One region of the Streptomyces sp. NBC_00663 genome, then DNA from elsewhere that is predicted to be linked to it. Evidence: riboswitches for the same ligand, from Rfam matches in the RefSeq annotation. Region 1 holds a riboswitch; each other region holds the start of a gene.

Region 1 (4,151 bases):
TGGCTCCGCCTCGCCTGCGAACTGGCGGCCCTCTGCCCGCCCTCGCGGACCGCCTTCAGCGTCGGCGCGGTCGTGGTCGCCGCCGACGGCACGGAACTCGCCCGCGGGTATTCGAGGGAGGGCGCCGACCCCGTCGTACACGCGGAGGAGGCCGCTCTGGCGAAGATCGCCGCGGACGACCTCCGGCTGGCGTCGGCGACGGTCTACAGCAGCCTCGAACCGTGCGCCCGCCGCGCCTCCCGTCCGGCACCCTGCGCCCGGCTGATCCTCGACGCCGGGGTGCGGCGCGTGGTGACGACCTGGCGGGAGCCCGACACGTTCGTGACGGCGGCGGACGGGAACGGGTTGCTGGCGGCGGCGGGCGTGGACGTCGTCGTGGTCCCGGAGTACGAGGAGCGGGCGAAGGCGCCGAACAGGCACCTGCTGTCATAGCGTCAGCCGACCGATCGGCCCAACAGATCCTGCGCCCCCGCACCCCCCGGGCCACGCTTCCCCTATGAGGCCCCGACTCACCGCCGCTCTCCTGCTGGTCCCCCTCCTCGCCACCGCCTGCGGGACGACCGGCGCCGACACCCGCACCATGGCCCGCGCCCTCCCCGCGGACGCCGCCTTCACCCACCCCGGTGTCCTCGTCAGCGAGGCGCAGTTGGCGGCCGTGAAGAAGAACGTCACCGCCGGGAAGCAGCCGTGGCTGAAGGCGTACTTCGGGATGCGGGACAGCAAGTACGGGGCGTACAAGTACCAGCCCGAGCCGTACGCGAGTGTCGACTGCCCCGGTGGTGACCATGCCGACCGGCCCGCGCACGGCTGTGTCGAGGAGCGCGAGGACGCGATCGCCGCCTACACCCAGGCCCTTCTCTTCCGGATCACCGGCAAGCGGCAGCACGCCCTGAAGGCCAGGGAGATCCTGGACGCGTGGTCGGCGAAGATGCGTCGGCACACCGAGGAGGACGCCGGGCTTCAGACCGGGTGGGCCGGGTCGACCTGGGCGCGGGCCGCCGAGATCGTCCGGCACAGCCCCGGCGCGGGCTGGCCGGCGGACCGGGTGGCGCGGTTCGAGACCATGCTGCGCACGGCGTATCTGCCGACCGTGACCCGCAAGGTCCCCGACTACAACGGCAACTGGGACCTCGTGATGACCGACGCGGCCATCGGGATCGCCGTCTTCCTGGAGGACCGCAAGGCCTTCGACCACGCCCTCGAACGGTTCCGGGAGCGCGTGCCCGCCTACTTCTACCTGGCGAAGGACGGCACGCTGCCCCTCACCCCCAAGGGGTCGAGCGTCACCACACCGCAGAAGCTGACGGCGTACTGGTTCGGGCAGAGGACGTACAAGGACGGCATGTCCCAGGAGACCTGCCGCAACTTCAAGCACGTCGGCTACTCCATCGCCGCCACCGCCCACATCGCCGAGACGGCCTGGCACCAGGGGATCAACCTCTACGGCGAGATCAAGGACCGGCTGAAGAGCACCCTCGCCTTCCATGCCCGCTACCAGGCCGGCGAGTCCGCGCCCGCGTGGCTGTGCGGCGGGAAGGTGGACCGGACCATGGGCCCGGACCTGGAGGTCGCCCTCAACCACCTGGAGGGCCGCCTCGGCCTCTCCGTCCCGGCGGCCCGCAAACTCGCCGAGGAGACCCGCCCGGCGGGCACCGACAACCTCTTCGTCTCCTGGGAGACCGTGACCCACGCGGGCAATCCGGCCGCCTGAAAAAGCAGGTCAGCAGCGTCGAGGAGCAAGGCGTGCGCGAGCAGCCCCGCGGATGGCGTACTATTGAGTCATCGCCGCGGGGTGGAGCAGCTCGGTAGCTCGCTGGGCTCATAACCCAGAGGTCGCAGGTTCAAATCCTGTCCCCGCTACTGATGGCTCAGGGCCGGAATCCAGTCAATGGATTCCGGCCCTGAGTCGTTTTCCTGGCCGTCACGGTGGTTGTCACGGCGGGTGATCGTGCGACCCCCCTCCGCATAACAACTGACAAACCGTCAGCACCTGTGTGTTTCCTGAGACCGGGTCAACTCGCCCGTTTTTCACCGGTCATGACCCCTACGTCCTGCTGAAAAAGGTTAATGATCAAGCGGAACAGCTTGGAATCAGCACCCCGGGTCTATTAACGTTCGATAACGCAGCGCGGTCGTCCCAGCCGTCACAAGAGTCGGCTCCGTGCGCACGCGCCGAATCCCGCAAGGGAACCGGGGAACCACCAACTTGGGGTGAATCACGCGTAAGTCGCCGTGGCCACGCGGCGGTTATACGCGCGTAGGAGACCTTCCTGCTCCGAACCCGTCAGCTAACCCGGTAGGCGAGAAGGAAGGAAAGGAGCACGCCCACGTGGCGTCAAACCCGCCTGCCCCCGAGGCCCCGTATGTGCCGAGCCAGCGCAGCACCGATGCCTTCGGCTACGGCAGCTACCACCATGACGAGGGTGCGCAGGAGGTCTGGAATCCCACCGAGGACTCCCTCCGGCCGGCTCGCGGCAAGCACCGGGTGGCCAAGCAGCGCGGCGGGGGACTCGCCCGCAGCTCCACCGTCCTGGGCGTCGGTGTCATAGCCGCCGTCGGCGCGGGCGGCATGGCCAGCGCCAACACCGGCAAGTCGCCGGTCTCCATCTCGATGCCCGACCTGCCCTCCGTGGGCGGTGTCTTCGGCGGTGACGACGAGGCCCCCAAGGGTTCCGCCACCGCGCTCAGCAGCCTGGCCACCAGCAGCACGGAGACCGCCGAGAGCGGCTCGGACGCCGGTGAGGCGCTGCGCAACCGGATCATGGCGCAGGCCGAGAGCCAGCAGAACCAGGTCGACAACAAGGTCCAGCTCGCCGCCGAGGCCGAGGTCGCCGAGCAGTCCGCGAAGGCCGAGGCCGCCGCGCTGAAGCAGGCCGCCGACGACGCCGCCGAGGCGAAGAAGGCCGCCGAGGAGAAGGCCGCGAAGGAGGCCGAGGCCAAGCGTCTCGCCGAGCTCGCCAAGCAGTTCACGCTGCCGACCTCCTCGTACACGATCACCTCGACCTTCGGTCAGGCCGGTTCGCTCTGGTCCTCCGGCTACCACACCGGTCTCGACTTCGCGGCGCCCACGGGCACGCTGATCAAGGCCATCCACAGCGGCACCATCACAGAGGCCGGCTGGGCCGGCTCCTACGGCTACCGCACGATCCTCACCCTCGACGACGGCACCGAGCTGTGGTTCTGCCACCAGTCCTCGATCAGCGTCAGCGTCGGCCAGAAGGTCAGCACCGGTGATGTGATCGGACGCGTGGGCGCGACCGGCAACGTGACCGGGGCCCATCTGCACCTGGAGGTCCACCCCGGCGGGGCGGACACCGGCATCGACCCGATGGCGTGGCTGCGCAGCAAGGGCCTCACTCCCTGAGGCGGTTCCCCTTCTGAACCCCGGCGGTCCTGACGCTCACCCCCCGACGTCAGGGCTGCCGGTTTCCCGCGTCCGGAATACCGGCTTCCGGTGCGGGCGTTGATCCCCTACATGACTTCTCTTCGCAAGCTGGGCACGTCCGACCTCGAGGTCTTCCCGCTCTCCCTCGGCGGCAACGTCTTCGGCTGGACCGCCGACGAGGCGCAGTCCTTCGCCGTCCTCGACGCCTACGCCGCCGCGGGCGGCAACTTCGTCGACACCGCCGACTCCTACTCGGCATGGGTGGAGGGCAACTCGGGCGGCGAGTCCGAGACGATCATCGGCAGGTGGCTCAAGGCGCGCGGCAACCGCGAGGACGTCGTGATCGCCACGAAGGTCAGCCAGCACCCGGAGTTCCAGGGCCTGACGGCCGCCAACATCAAGGCCGCCGCGGACGCCTCCCTGCGCCGCCTGGGCACCGACCACATCGACCTCTACTACACCCACTTCGACAAGCCCGAAGTGCCGGTCGAGGAGATCATCGGCGCGCTGGACGAACTGGTCAGGGCGGGCAAGGTGCGGCACATCGCCGCCTCCAACATCTCGGCCGAGCGGCTGGAGAAGTCGCTGGCCTTCTCCGAGCGCGAGGGCCTGGCCCGCTACGTGGCACTCCAGCCGCACTACAACCTGGTCTCGCGTGACACCTACGAGGGTGAGCTCCAGGACCTGGCGGAGCGCACCGGCCTCGCCGCTGTCCCGTACTTCTCGCTCGCGTCCGGGTTCCTCACCGGCAAGTACCGCGAGGGCG
Region 2 (4,151 bases), 600 kb from region 1:
GCGCACGCCAAGGGGAAGACCGGCATCCCCGGGGAGCGCAAGGCGGAGTTGATGACGCATCTGCTCAACATCGACCCGCCGGACCACACGAGGCTGCGCCGGCTCGTCAGCAAGGCGTTCACGCCGCGCAGGGTCGCCGAGTTCGCCCCGCGCGTGCAGGAGTTGACCGATCAGCTGATCGACCGGTTCGCCGCTCAGGGTTCCGCCGACCTCATCCACGACTTCGCCTTCCCGCTCCCCATCTACGCCATCTGCGACCTGCTCGGCGTCCCACGCGAGGACCAGGACGACTTCCGGGACTGGGCCGGAATGATGATCCGGCACGGGGGAGGGCCGCGCGGCGGGGTCGCGCGCTCGGTGAAGAAGATGCGCGGGTATCTGCTGGAGCTCATCCACCGCAAGCGCGAGAGCCTCCCCGCCGACCCCGTCCCCGGCGAGGACCTGATCTCCGGCCTTATCCGGGCCTCCGACCACGGCGAGCACCTCACCGAGAACGAGGCCGCGGCGATGGCCTTCATCCTTTTGTTCGCGGGGTTCGAAACCACGGTCAATTTGGTGGGTAATGGTCTGTTTGCTCTGATGACCCACCCCGACCAGCGTGCCCGCCTCCAGGACTCCCTCGCCGCCGGCGAGACCGGCCTCCTGGAGACCGGTGTCGAGGAACTCCTGCGCTACGACGGCCCGGTGGAGCTCGCCACATGGCGCTTCGCCACCCAGCCGCTCACCGTCGGAGGGCAGGACATCGCCCCCGGCGATCCCGTGCTCGTCGTGCTCGCCGCCGCCGACCGGGACCCCGCGCGGTTCGCCGACCCCGACACCCTCGACCTGTCCCGCCGTGACAACCAGCATCTCGGCTATGGCCACGGCATCCACTACTGCCTCGGCGCACCGCTCGCCCGGCTGGAGGGTCAGACCGCGCTCGCCACTCTGCTCACCCGGCTCCCCGACCTCCGACTCGCGGTGGATTCAGCCGATTTGAGATGGCGCGGCGGTCTCATCATGCGTGGGCTGCGGACGTTGCCGGTCGAGTTCACGCCGACCTCGTAGCCGGGTTCGCGCCAACTCGGCCATGAGTGCAGGTCGTTGTAAACGTGACACGCTCTCATGTCTGTGATCTTCACGTGATCTGCGCGGCATTAACTTGTGACAAGTGATCGTCTGCCGATACGTTCACCAACCAGCGTGGCGCCCAGCCTCACTCGCCACGCCGGTCACCGCTGTCTCGCGAAAGGTCCCCGCATGCTCACCGGGAACGGTCGTCACCGTCGCCCCCGCCAGGCTCCGGCACTTCTCGTCGCGGCCGGAGTGACCGGCTCCGCCATCGCGATCCCGCTGCTCGCCGCCACCGCCGCGAGCGCGGCCGACGGAAGCACCTGGGACAAGGTCGCCAAGTGCGAGACCGATGGCTCCTGGAGCCAGAACAACGGTGACGGTACCTACGGCGGGCTCAGCCTCTCCCAGGAGGACTGGGAGAAGTACGGCGGCCTCGACTACGCCCCGACCGCCGACCTGGCCAGCCGCAACCAGCAGATAGCCGTCGCCGAGAAGGTCCTCGCGGACCAGGGTGTCGGCGTCTGGGGCGCCTGTGGGCTGCTCAACGGGCTGAGCAAGGACTCCGGGTCGGCCGATGTCGACACGGGTGTCGGAAGCGGCTCGTCCGGCGCGGACACCTCCGAGTCCGATGCGTCCGGATCAGGGTCGGAATCATCCGGGTTGCCCAACTCCTCGGAGTCCGACTCGTCGGGCGACACCTCCACCGACGCCTCCGGCGATGCGTCCGACGGCGCCTCCGGCGATGCCTCCGCCTCGCCCTCCGCCTCACCGGACAAGTCTTCCAAGTCGGACACTTCCGACTCCGGTCCGGCCGATTCACAGTCGCCGGACAGCTCACCCACAGTTCCGGCCAATGAGGTCGAATCGGACAACTCGTGGCAGGAAGGCGGCTCTTCGAGCCTCGTCGACATCGGCGCTCTCGGTGCCGACGCCGAGGACGGCACGGACGCCGCCGCAGATGCCACCGCGGGCACCGGACGGCATCGTGGCGCGAGCGCCGCCGAGAAGGCGTACGCCGTCCGCGAGGGCGACACGCTCGCCTCCATCGCCGACTCCCTTGGACTCGACGGCGGATGGCGCCGGCTCTACGCCGTGAACAAGAAGGTCATCGGCGCCGACCCGAGCGCCATCATGCCCGGTCAGACCCTCGTAGTCAGGTCTGAATAGGGCGAAAACCGGCGGGAGTTCACGTCATGCTTCGCGCTGAATGTCCGTTTTGGCGAAAGTGTGGGATGAGTCTCAGAAGCCCTGATCGTCTTTGAAATTCCCCGGATTCCGTGGCTACGGTCAACACCGCTCGTCACCGCGAGCCCCGGCTGCCGCAACGCCGAATCCTGCCAGCGGCCGTCCGGGAACAGTCGTCGCGTCAAGCGCCGTAGGCAGGAGCGGGGGACCCAAGGTAAGTGCCGGGCCCAGCAGTTCACGCTGGACCGGCTTGGGGTGAAGCCGCGCATCGGGAGATGCGCGGCCGGGCAACTCAACCGGCCCGAACCCGACAGCTCACCTCGCAGGCGTCGGTGAGGGGATCCACCATGCTGTTTTCCGGCAAGGGCAAGCACCGTCGTCCGTCCAAGGCCACCCGCGTCGCCGCGCTCGCCGGCGTCACCGGTGTCGCCATCGCCGCCCCGCTGATGGCGGCCGGCAACGCCTCCGCCGCCACCGCCTCCGAGTGGGACGCCGTCGCCCAGTGCGAGTCGGGCGGCAACTGGTCCATCAACACCGGCAACGGCTACTACGGCGGTCTCCAGTTCTCCGCCTCGACCTGGGCCGCGTACGGCGGCACGGCGTACGCCTCCACCGCCGACCAGGCCTCCAAGTCGCAGCAGATCGAGATCGCCGAGAAGGTCCTCGCCTCCCAGGGCAAGGGCGCCTGGCCGACCTGTGGTGTGGGCCTGTCCGGCGCCACCTACAGCGGCGGCAGCAGCTCGTCCTCCTCCGGCTCCTCCAGCTCGTCGAGCGACAGCAGCACCAGCACCCGTTCCTCCGAGCAGTCGACGTCCCGTTCCTCGGAGCGCACGACCGCCAAGAAGACCGTCACCACCCCGACCGGCAAGAAGGTCAAGAAGGGCGACGGCGAGTACAAGGTCGTCAAGGGTGACACCCTCAGCTCCATCGCCGAGAAGCACCAGGTGAAGGGCGGCTGGCAGAAGCTGTTCAAGCTGAACAAGGACATCATCACCGACGCCGACTTCATCTACCCGGGCCAGCAGCTGCACCTCAAGTAAGAGGCACGGGCCAGGCCCAGCTGAACCACAGCGCCCTCACATCCGTGGTCCTCATACTGAAGGCCTCGTGAGGGTCCCCCCGTCCCCACGGGCTCCCCGCTCCGGTGCGTGTTCCCCCGTACGCACCGGGGCGGGGTTTTTTCTGCGCCGGTTTCCGCCAGGTTTCCGAAACCGTCTTTGTTCCGTTCGGAAACAATTTACTCTCGGTTCTGTCCACGGGGCGGTCCACGCGGTGGCCGATGGCCCGGAGCCGGTTAGGCTCGGTCTCGCAGAACCCACCGCGGTCCCGGCGGACCGTGTCACATCCCAAGAAGGAGATGCTCGTGCCGTCCATCGACGTCGTCGTAGCCCGGGAAATCCTGGACTCCCGAGGCAACCCCACGGTCGAGGTCGAGGTCGGCCTCGACGACGGCAGCACGGGTCGTGCCGCCGTCCCCTCCGGCGCCTCCACGGGCGCCTTCGAGGCCATCGAGCTTCGCGACGGTGACCCGAACCGCTACATGGGCAAGGGTGTCGAGAAGGCCGTCCTCGCCGTCATCGAGCAGATCGGCCCGGAGCTGGTCGGCTACGACGCCACCGAGCAGCGCCTGATCGACCAGGCCATGTTCGACCTGGACGCCACCGACAACAAGGGCTCCCTCGGCGCCAACGCCATCCTCGGCGTCTCCCTCGCCGTCGCCCACGCCGCCTCCGAGGCCAGCGACCTCCCGCTCTTCCGCTACCTGGGCGGCCCGAACGCGCACCTGCTGCCGGTGCCGATGATGAACATCCTGAACGGTGGCTCGCACGCCGACTCCAACGTGGACATCCAGGAGTTCATGATCGCCCCGATCGGCGCGGAGTCCTTCTCCGAGGCGCTGCGCTGGGGCGCCG
Region 3 (4,151 bases), 3.7 Mb from region 1:
GGTGAGAAGGTCATCGGCAGCCGCCGCGGCCACACCGGCCACCAGCACCTGCCCTGGGTCGCCCTCGACTCCGACGCCACCGAGGAGCGCGGCGAGGTCTACGGCTGCGCCCTCGGCTGGTCCGGCTCCTGGCGGATCGCGGTGGCCCAGCTCCCCGACGCGCGCGTGCAGATCACCGGCGGTGCCGGATACGACGACTCGGGGCTGCTGCGCCTCGTGGCGGGCGAGTCGTTCACCACGCCCGTCTTCGCCGGTCTGTGGAGCGAGGGCGGGTTCGGCGGCGCCAGTCGCGCGTGGCACGCCTACCAGCGGGCCTACGTCATCCCGGACGCGGAGCAGGACCGGCCGGTGCTGTTCAACTCCTGGGAGGCCACCGAGTTCGACATCTCGGAGGAGCAGCAGGAAGCCCTCGCGCGGCGGGCCGCGGCCATCGGCGTCGAGTTGTTCGTGGTCGACGACGGCTGGTTCGGCGCCCGTACCAGCGACCGCGCCGGACTCGGCGACTGGACGGTCAACCGCGACCGCTTCCCGGGCGGCCTGAAGCCCCTCGCCGAATCCGTGCACGCCCTCGGCATGCAGTTCGGCATCTGGGTCGAGCCCGAGATGGTCAACCCCGACAGCGACCTGTACCGGGCACACCCGGACTGGGTGCAGTTCCAACCGGGACGAAAGCGGACGGAACTGCGCAACCAGCTCGTCCTCAACCTCGCGCGCGAGGACGTCCAGGAGTACCTCTGGGGGCAGCTCGACGCCCTGCTGTCCAGCGCCCCGATCGACTATGTGAAGTGGGACTTCAACCGCTGCTTCACGGATGCGGGCTGGCCGAGCGAGTCCTACCCGCAGCGGCTCTGGGTCGACCATGTGCACGCCTTCTACGCCCTGTTGGACCGGCTGCGGGCCGCGCACCCCGGCGTCGCCTTCGAGTCCTGCTCAGGTGGCGGCGGCCGGATCGACCTCGGCGTGATGAGCCGCACGGACCAGGTGTGGACCTCCGACAACACCGACCCCCTCGACCGGCTCTCGATCCAGCACGGCTTCAGCCAGCTCCACCCCGCGCGCGCGATGGCGGCCTGGGTCACCGACAGTCCGAACGCCATGCTCAACGGCCGGGTCAGCTCGCTGCGCTTCCGCTTCGTCAGCGCCATGGCCGGTGTGCTCGGCGTCGGCGGCGACCTCACGCAGTGGACCGAGGAGGAGCTCGCCGAGGCCCGCGACTGGGTGGAGCTCTACAAGGACATCCGGCCCCTCGTGCAACGCGGCGAGCAGTACCGGCTGCGGGCCCCGAGCGGCGGACTGAGCGCCGTGCAGTACGTCCTCGGGGACGAGACCGTCGTCCTCGCCTGGCTTCAGGCGCAGCACTACGGCGAACCCGTCCCGGCGCTGCGCCTGCGGGGCCTCGACCCGACGGCGTCGTATGAATGCCGTGAAACGGGCGAAATTCTCAGAGGTGCCGTATTGCAGCATCACGGGCTGCGGGTGGGATTGCGGGGCGATCTGGATGCGGCAGTTCTCCGACTGCGTCGCATCTGAGCTTTCTGTCCGAATTGGCGTCTTCCGTGGCCTTCATTCCAACTCGCTCTGGAATAAGGGGAGCTGTGTAAACGGCACGTGAGGAGCGTCATATCGGTGACCCTGCGTCGTCCGTCATGTTCACGTAATGCGCCTTCAAATGCTGGGGTTTGCCTTTCGGGAAGTGGCACCAATGCACGGAGGGTGACCGGGAAATTCACAGCGGATCAAGAGGAATGCAATCGTCCTGGAACCCCTTACTTGTCCCTTTGCGTCTTCCTCGCTTACGTTCGCCACCAATCCGGACGGACGCCCAATCCTGCCGCCGCCCGGAATCCGCGCAACTCACCCGTGAACGGCAGGAGCGGGGGACCCACAGGTACGAATGCCTGGGCCGGTCTTCCGGAACAGGCTTGGGGTTAAGGCGCACCTCGGTGCGTCCGGGCATCTCCAGTCCGCACCCGACAGCTCACCTCGTAGGCGCCGGAGAGGAATTCGCCATGCCCGCGAAGGGTAAGCACCGCCGCCCGAGGTCCCAGCGCCTCACCCGCTCGATCGCCGTCGCCGGTACCGGTGGCGCCGCACTCGCCCTGCCTCTGATGGGTGCCGCCGGCGCCCACGCGGCCACCCCGCAGTCCGTCTCGCAGTCGGTTTCGGAAAAGGCCGCCCAGTCCCTTCCGGTGGTCGAGAAGACGGCCACCGAGAAGGCCGCGCAGAAGAAGGGTGCCGCGAACACCGCGACCGTGCGCACCTATTCGGTGCGGGCGGGCGACTACCTCTCGAAGATCGCCGACGAGCAGAACGTCACCGGCGGCTGGAAGAAGCTGTACTCGGACAACCGCGAGGCCGTCGGGTCCGACCCGTCGCTCATCCACCCGGGCCTGAAGCTCACGCTGGGCAAGAAGGCGGCGGCGAGCACGGACAAGTCGGCGAGCGCGGAGAAGTCCGCGAGCTCCGACAAGTCCACGAGTGCCGAGAAGTCCTCGTCCTCCTCGGACACGACGACGGCCACCCGGAGCAGCGAGTCGACCAGCACCGCCGGCTCCAGCGGCTACACCCTCCCCGTGGTCGGCGCCACCGTCGGCACCGCCTACCACACGGCGGGCAGCATGTGGTCCAGCGGCTACCACACGGGCACCGACTTCGTCGTCCCGACCGGCACCTCGCTGAAGGCCGTGGCCGCGGGCACCGTCGTCTCCGCCGGCTGGGGCGGCGCGTACGGCAACCAGGTCGTCATCAAGCTGGCCGACGGCTACTACGCGCAGTACGCCCACCTGTCCGCGCTCTCGGTCTCGTCCGGACAGACCGTCACCGAGGGCCAGCAGATCGGCCTCTCCGGCGCCACCGGCAACGTCACCGGACCGCACCTCCACTTCGAGATCCGCACCACGCCGGACTACGGCTCGGACGTGGACCCGGTCGCGTACCTCCGCTCGAAGGGTGTCGCCGTCGGCTGACGCTCCCCCCGATGCCACCGAAGGCCGGACCCCGATCCCCGGGTCCGGCCTTCGGTGTTGGGTCTTGCCGTTTCATGATCGCTTCATTGCGGTCTTGTGGCGCGGCTGTCCAAACCGTCGACAGGGAGGGGAGGGTGGGACCACAGTGATCTCCGAAGCGATGCAAGCGCTTTCTACGCACATCCGCGTCCGCATCCGCACCCGCATCCGGAGGTCCCCGTGCCCGGCGTCGACCGACGCACCGTCATCAAAGGCGCCGCAGCCGCGGCCGCCGCGGCCCAGTTCTCCTGGGCCCTGTCCCGCACCGCCACCGCGGCGGACGCCGACGACACCGAACTGCGCTGGCTGGAGGGCTCGGCCCCCGACGTCCACGCCGGTGCCACCTGGGGCGTGCCCTGGGCGCGCGGGGCGTACCGGCCGGAGCAGCCGTTCCGGCTGACGACCGCCGCCGGTGACGACGTTCCCGTCCAGAGCTGGGTCACCGGCTACTGGCCCGACGGCTCGGTGAAGTGGACGGCCCACGCCCTCGCGCCCGGCGCGCCGAAGGCCTCCGCCTACAAGCTGGCGGCGGGCACCCCGGCCGCGCCGGAACGGAAGGTCACGGTCACCCGCTCCGCGGGCCGCGTGGAGGTGTCGACCGGTGTGATCACGGCCGTGTTCGGCGCGAAGGGGTCCGACACCGTCGTACGGAGCGTGCGGCGGGGCTCGGCCGAGATCGCCCGGGACGGAAAGCTGGTCGCGCTGCGGCAGGAGTCCGTACGGGACGGGGCGGACGTCGCGCGCTTCCTGGGCCGGATCGAGAAGGTCGAGGTGGAGCAGGACGGACCGGTCCGGGCCGTCGTCCGGGTCGAGGGCCGGCACCGGCACGGCGGCCGCGACTGGCTGCCGTTCGTCCTGCGGTTCGCCTTCTTCGCGGGAGCCGAGTCCTTCCGGCTCGTCCACACCTTCGTCTGGGACGGCGAGCAGACGCCCGGCTCCGACGAGGGCGACTTCCTGCGCGGTCTCGGCGTGCGCTTCACCGTGCCGCTGAGCGATCAGCCCTACGACCGCCATGTGCGGTTCGCCGACTCCGACGGCGGCCTGTTCAGCGAGGCCGTCCAGGGCATCACCGGGCTGCGCCGCGACCCCGGGGCGGCGGTCCGCGCGGCCCAGACCGCCGGTGAGCGGCTGCCCGACACCTCGACC
Region 4 (4,151 bases), 2.3 Mb from region 1:
GGAGCGGCTCGACCGGCTTGAGCGGCTTGTGGGAAGCGAGACTCCACCTTCACCGTGAGTTCGTCCGCCCGCCTCAGCAGTCGTTCGACCTTGACGCGCGCCTCGCTCAAACTCGCTTTGATCCAAGCGAGTTCAGCAGGAGTCATGCCTTCCCACTCGCCGCTTCGCTCCGTGATCCCTGACATGCCAATGAGCATGTAGCCGGGAACGGCAGTGGACCCGGACAGACTGTCCGGGTCCACTTTCCTTGCAGGTCACACGGGTTGACGACTCGTCACCTCGTAACGTCGTCCACAGCATCCAGCACTGCCCCCCACGGGAGTTCGCGCCCCGCCGGCGCTTCGCGCGGCTCGTGCAGCGGCCAGACGTCCGGCCCGCCGACGATACGCACGTCCCCCGCCAGGAGGGTGTCGATGTGGTGCTGCCATGCCGGGTGACGGGAGTGAGCCGCGTTCACCCGAGGGAAGACGACCACGGGCAATCCGAGGGTGCCGATCGCCTCGCCCACTTGTGTCAGAGCCTGGTTATCCATCAGGCCCATGGCGAGCTTCGCCACCATGTTTGCCGACGCGGGAGCGACCACATAGCAGTCAACCGGCGGATGACGTCGGGCCTCGCCGGGCAAGCGCGGCTCATCGCGCACAGGCAGTCCGGTCAGCTTCTCCAACTGCTCCACCTCGCCGCTCAATCGCAGCCACTGACCTGCGGTCGGCGTGAGTGTGACGGCCACCTGCCATCCGCGCTCCATCGCAGGCTCAACCAGGCCAGTGCGCAGCACCTCCACGCCTCCGGCCGCGGACCCGACGACTCCGAGCACCCCGCGCTTGCCTGAACTCACTGCACCGCCCTGCACCGTTGAGCCATCACGAACACCTCAGACGATCGCGAGCCGCCGGTGACCGGTGATTGTTTGATCAGATCCCGCAGTGTCTCGCGCACCCTGGGATTGTTGCGCACGAGCTGTGGCGATGTGCGCTCAGCCGTGCGGAGTTCCGTGAATGCCTCATCGCCCTGTCCGTTGAGCGACAGGGCACGCGCGAAGTCGATGCGGTGCGACACGCTGCGTTCCTGTGGCATGTGGTCGACGTTGATCCGGCCGTGTTCCACCACGTACGAGACGTTGTCGAGGTCCAGCTCGACGGACAGGCGGTGAAGCAGGACGTTCGTGGGTCCGAAGCCTGTCTGCCAATAGTTCTCATCTGAGCCGAGATCCTCCGCGAGTGCCTCGGCTCGGTCCAGAAGACCGGTTGCAGTGGGCCGGTCCTGGTGGCGCGCCGCTGCCACGGCGGCACGTAGGTGGATCATCCCCAGCAAGCTGAGTGCCGCGGGGTTGTTGTCGGTCACCTGGGACGACAGCCACGCTGCGGCCGTGTTACCCAGCTCCAACGCGTCGTCGTACCGGCCGTTAGCCAGAAGGGCGTGAGTGCCGGACCGTGCCGCGGACGCCAACACGAGCGGGTCGTCAGACTCGTCAGCGGCACGCATCGCGCGCTCTGCGGCGAGCCACGAGATGTCCGATTCGCCGATCTTCGCGAGTGTCGTAGCTGCGAGGTGATGGGTACGGGCTGACACTGCCCAGCAGTCGCTACGGTCCTCGCCGCGCCGTGCGGCTCGCTCCTCCAACTCTTGCGCAGTCTGAAGGAGCGCGGGGAGCGCAGATATGACGCCGCCGAGTCGACCACGCTGGTAGTCGTTCCATGCTTGCTCCACACGTACAGCCACGGGTGCCGGCGTGGGGAGCTGCACCTCAGCCTCGGGCCCGAAGAGCAGACGAGAAAGCCGACGCGGGCTCATGAGCGCGTCGCGTACGGCCGGTACGTCGTCCTGCTGCTTCTCGTCCTCCATGAGCACGGTCTGACCGAGCAGGTCTCCGAGGGGAACGCGCAGGATGCGAGCCAGCTCAGCGAGCATGTCGATGCGAGGGGGCTTCCGGCGCCCTGTCTCGATCTTTGCCAACCAGTCAGTGCTACGGCCAACCAGGCCAGCGAGCACCTCTTGCGTGTAGCCGCGACGCTTCCGGTAGAACGCGATGCGTTCACCGATGCTGAGGTGATCTCCAAGACCACGCATTGCGTGTTGCCTCCTGCTGGATGGTGGGGGCCGGTTTTCACGGTACAGAGCCGGTGGTGGGGCGGGTAGTTGGCCCCGCGTGCTGCGAGACCGGAACGAGTCTGGAGGCAGCCAACGCAAAGGGCCCGGACAGAGTGTCCGGGCCCTCCTGTTGAGCACCTACACGCTAGATGATCCCTATCTGGCTCAGGCGTAACGTGATGCCCAGATGAGCCCGCTCTTGTGGGCGGTCTCTCATCTGGGCACAAGCGAAGCTCATCTCAGGATCGCTGAGGGCCCCAGGCCAAACGCTCCGGAGCTAAGGGCAGAGCCTCATGGATACGGCTACGAGGTTCGTATCACTGCTCGTTCCACGCGTACGTCAGGATGATGAATGCCATCACGATCGTGCCGCACCCGGCATTCATCCCGAACTCCAGGGCTTTGACCAGCCACAAGTCCATCGGCACGTGATGGATGATGCTGGCGTAGAGGCCCGCGATGATCGAAAACATGACTGCGAACACTGCCTCAAACCCCGGAGCGTAAGACGCCCTGGGGACGGGCGGGTTGTTCGGCAACGCAGACATGACTGCCTTCACCCTTCATTTAAGCCGCCTGTGAAGGATGACCTGTCGGATTCGGGCTGGCGAAGATGCCCGGCTGCGTTGCCGCAGCTTCACCCCAAGGGCTGCCCGGAGGTTTGCTCCGGCGCCCGGTGTTGCTGGGTCCCCCACTCCTGCCGCGCTCCATGTGTACGGAACTCGGCGTCCAGGCAGCGGCAGGACTCAGCGTCCGCCTGGGCGGCCTCACCTACGTCAGTGAGGGCTTGTGATGGGAGATCCTCCACCTCAAAGACGAGTAAATCCAATGGGAGAGCCGCTACGTGCTGTGACTCACACACAGCGCGTCCGGAGGGTGTCGAACGAACGTCTAAACGGGCTGGCAGTAAGCCTATTGACTCAACGTCAGGAAAAAAATCTGACTATAACGATCGCGCCTATAAAGATCAGATAATGACGCTGTGTAGCGCCACGCCCCCCGTTCGGCCGCGGATGGGCGCGAGTCGAAGCGTGGCGGGCCGACCGCGCCCCGGCGACTTCGGAAGGTGCCGTCTGGGTCGAACACGTGAACGGATCCGAGATGTGGGTGATCAATAATGTGGCCGGTTAGTCACTTCGAGTGACTCAAATCACATGTTCGCGTCGACAGTGACCGCCCCAGCCCATACTCTTCAGCCAAGTAGTAGGCGAAGGGTGCTGCCGCACTGAAAGCGGGCAGGCTCAAGGGGAGGGGGGCGAGCGTATTGCTGGGTCCTCTTCCCGCATCAGGGAGGCCGACGTGAGGGAACTGCCAGACTTTGCGCGTCCGCCTGTTGTGGAGGTGGCGTGTGGTCTGCAATTCCGGCGGATCACCGGAATCCATGGCCTGAAGTTGACGCCGCTATACGAAACGTGGAGGGCCGAGCTACCCAATGTAGAGGAGCATCCACCACTTCCTGGTATGGAACCAAACGTCGGGCCGGGGCCGAAGATCAAGCTGGATCTTGCGTCGTTGCCGGCCGCGCGATACTGGTTTCTTGACGACTCCGGGAGGGACTTGGTTCAACTCCAGCAAGACAGGCTGATTGTAAATTGGCGTGACGTTGGGGACGGTACTCCGTATCCACGCTTCGGTTATGTACTTTCCAAACTTAAGAAGCGTCTTGACGAGTTGGCTAATTTTGTTGATCGCGCTTTCGGTGCAAAGCTAGAGGTTATTCATGCCGAGCTAAGCTACGTCAACGCTCTCGCTGGTGAGTCCGGAGACCCTCTGGATCCTCACGATGTGTTCCATACGTGGCCGGACTTCGCTCTGCACCACCTTGGAAAGCCTGTAAATTCGCAAATCGTTTTTGACTTCCCAATCGAGGAGTTTCAGAGCGGGCGAAATTTCTTTTTGCGTGCGGCGATTGAATCTGGAAGCCTGCTCACTGGACAGGCGGGAAATTTCCTCACGATGACCGTCCAGGGGCGTCCTGGCTCCACTGGTTCAAGCGGGGCGGTCGCTGCCATCGAGGAAGCGCATGAGCACCTTGTAGCTAGCTTCGCAGAAATCACCAC

Evidence for each region. Region 1 has a riboswitch for cyclic di-AMP ahead of OG866_RS23295 (M23 family metallopeptidase). Riboswitches for the same ligand answer to the same signal wherever they lie in the genome.
Region 2: it holds a riboswitch for cyclic di-AMP, as region 1 does, so the genes downstream of both, OG866_RS25935 (transglycosylase family protein) here and OG866_RS23295 (M23 family metallopeptidase) in region 1, are expected to answer to the same signal.
Region 3: it holds a riboswitch for cyclic di-AMP, as region 1 does, so the genes downstream of both, OG866_RS06490 (M23 family metallopeptidase) here and OG866_RS23295 (M23 family metallopeptidase) in region 1, are expected to answer to the same signal.
Region 4: it holds a riboswitch for cyclic di-AMP, as region 1 does, so the genes downstream of both, OG866_RS12250 (hypothetical protein) here and OG866_RS23295 (M23 family metallopeptidase) in region 1, are expected to answer to the same signal.

What each region holds. Positions count from the first base shown of each region.
Region 1 is NZ_CP109027.1:5,082,302-5,086,452, forward strand. It holds gene OG866_RS23280 (dihydrofolate reductase family protein) at 1-432, shown strand, start outside; gene OG866_RS23285 (alginate lyase family protein) at 497-1,711, shown strand; tRNA gene OG866_RS23290 (tRNA-Met) at 1,787-1,860, shown strand; cyclic di-AMP (ydaO/yuaA leader) riboswitch at 2,161-2,318, shown strand; gene OG866_RS23295 (M23 family metallopeptidase) at 2,330-3,364, shown strand; gene OG866_RS23300 (aldo/keto reductase) at 3,476-4,151, shown strand, end outside.
Region 2 is NZ_CP109027.1:5,686,830-5,690,980, forward strand. It holds gene OG866_RS25925 (cytochrome P450 family protein) at 1-1,047, shown strand, start outside; gene OG866_RS25930 (LysM peptidoglycan-binding domain-containing protein) at 1,240-2,220, shown strand; cyclic di-AMP (ydaO/yuaA leader) riboswitch at 2,415-2,582, shown strand; gene OG866_RS25935 (transglycosylase family protein) at 2,586-3,278, shown strand; gene eno (phosphopyruvate hydratase) at 3,596-4,151, shown strand, end outside.
Region 3 is NZ_CP109027.1:1,418,439-1,422,589, reverse strand. It holds gene OG866_RS06495 (alpha-galactosidase) at 1-1,530, shown strand, start outside; cyclic di-AMP (ydaO/yuaA leader) riboswitch at 1,837-2,007, shown strand; gene OG866_RS06490 (M23 family metallopeptidase) at 2,010-2,966, shown strand; gene OG866_RS06485 (exo-rhamnogalacturonan lyase family protein) at 3,186-4,151, shown strand, end outside.
Region 4 is NZ_CP109027.1:2,757,984-2,762,134, reverse strand. It holds gene OG866_RS12265 (GntR family transcriptional regulator) at 1-58, shown strand, start outside; gene OG866_RS12260 (flavoprotein) at 275-784, opposite strand; gene OG866_RS12255 (helix-turn-helix domain-containing protein) at 835-2,070, opposite strand; gene OG866_RS12250 (hypothetical protein) at 2,409-2,639, opposite strand; cyclic di-AMP (ydaO/yuaA leader) riboswitch at 2,649-2,829, opposite strand; gene OG866_RS12245 (TIGR04255 family protein) at 3,391-4,151, shown strand, end outside.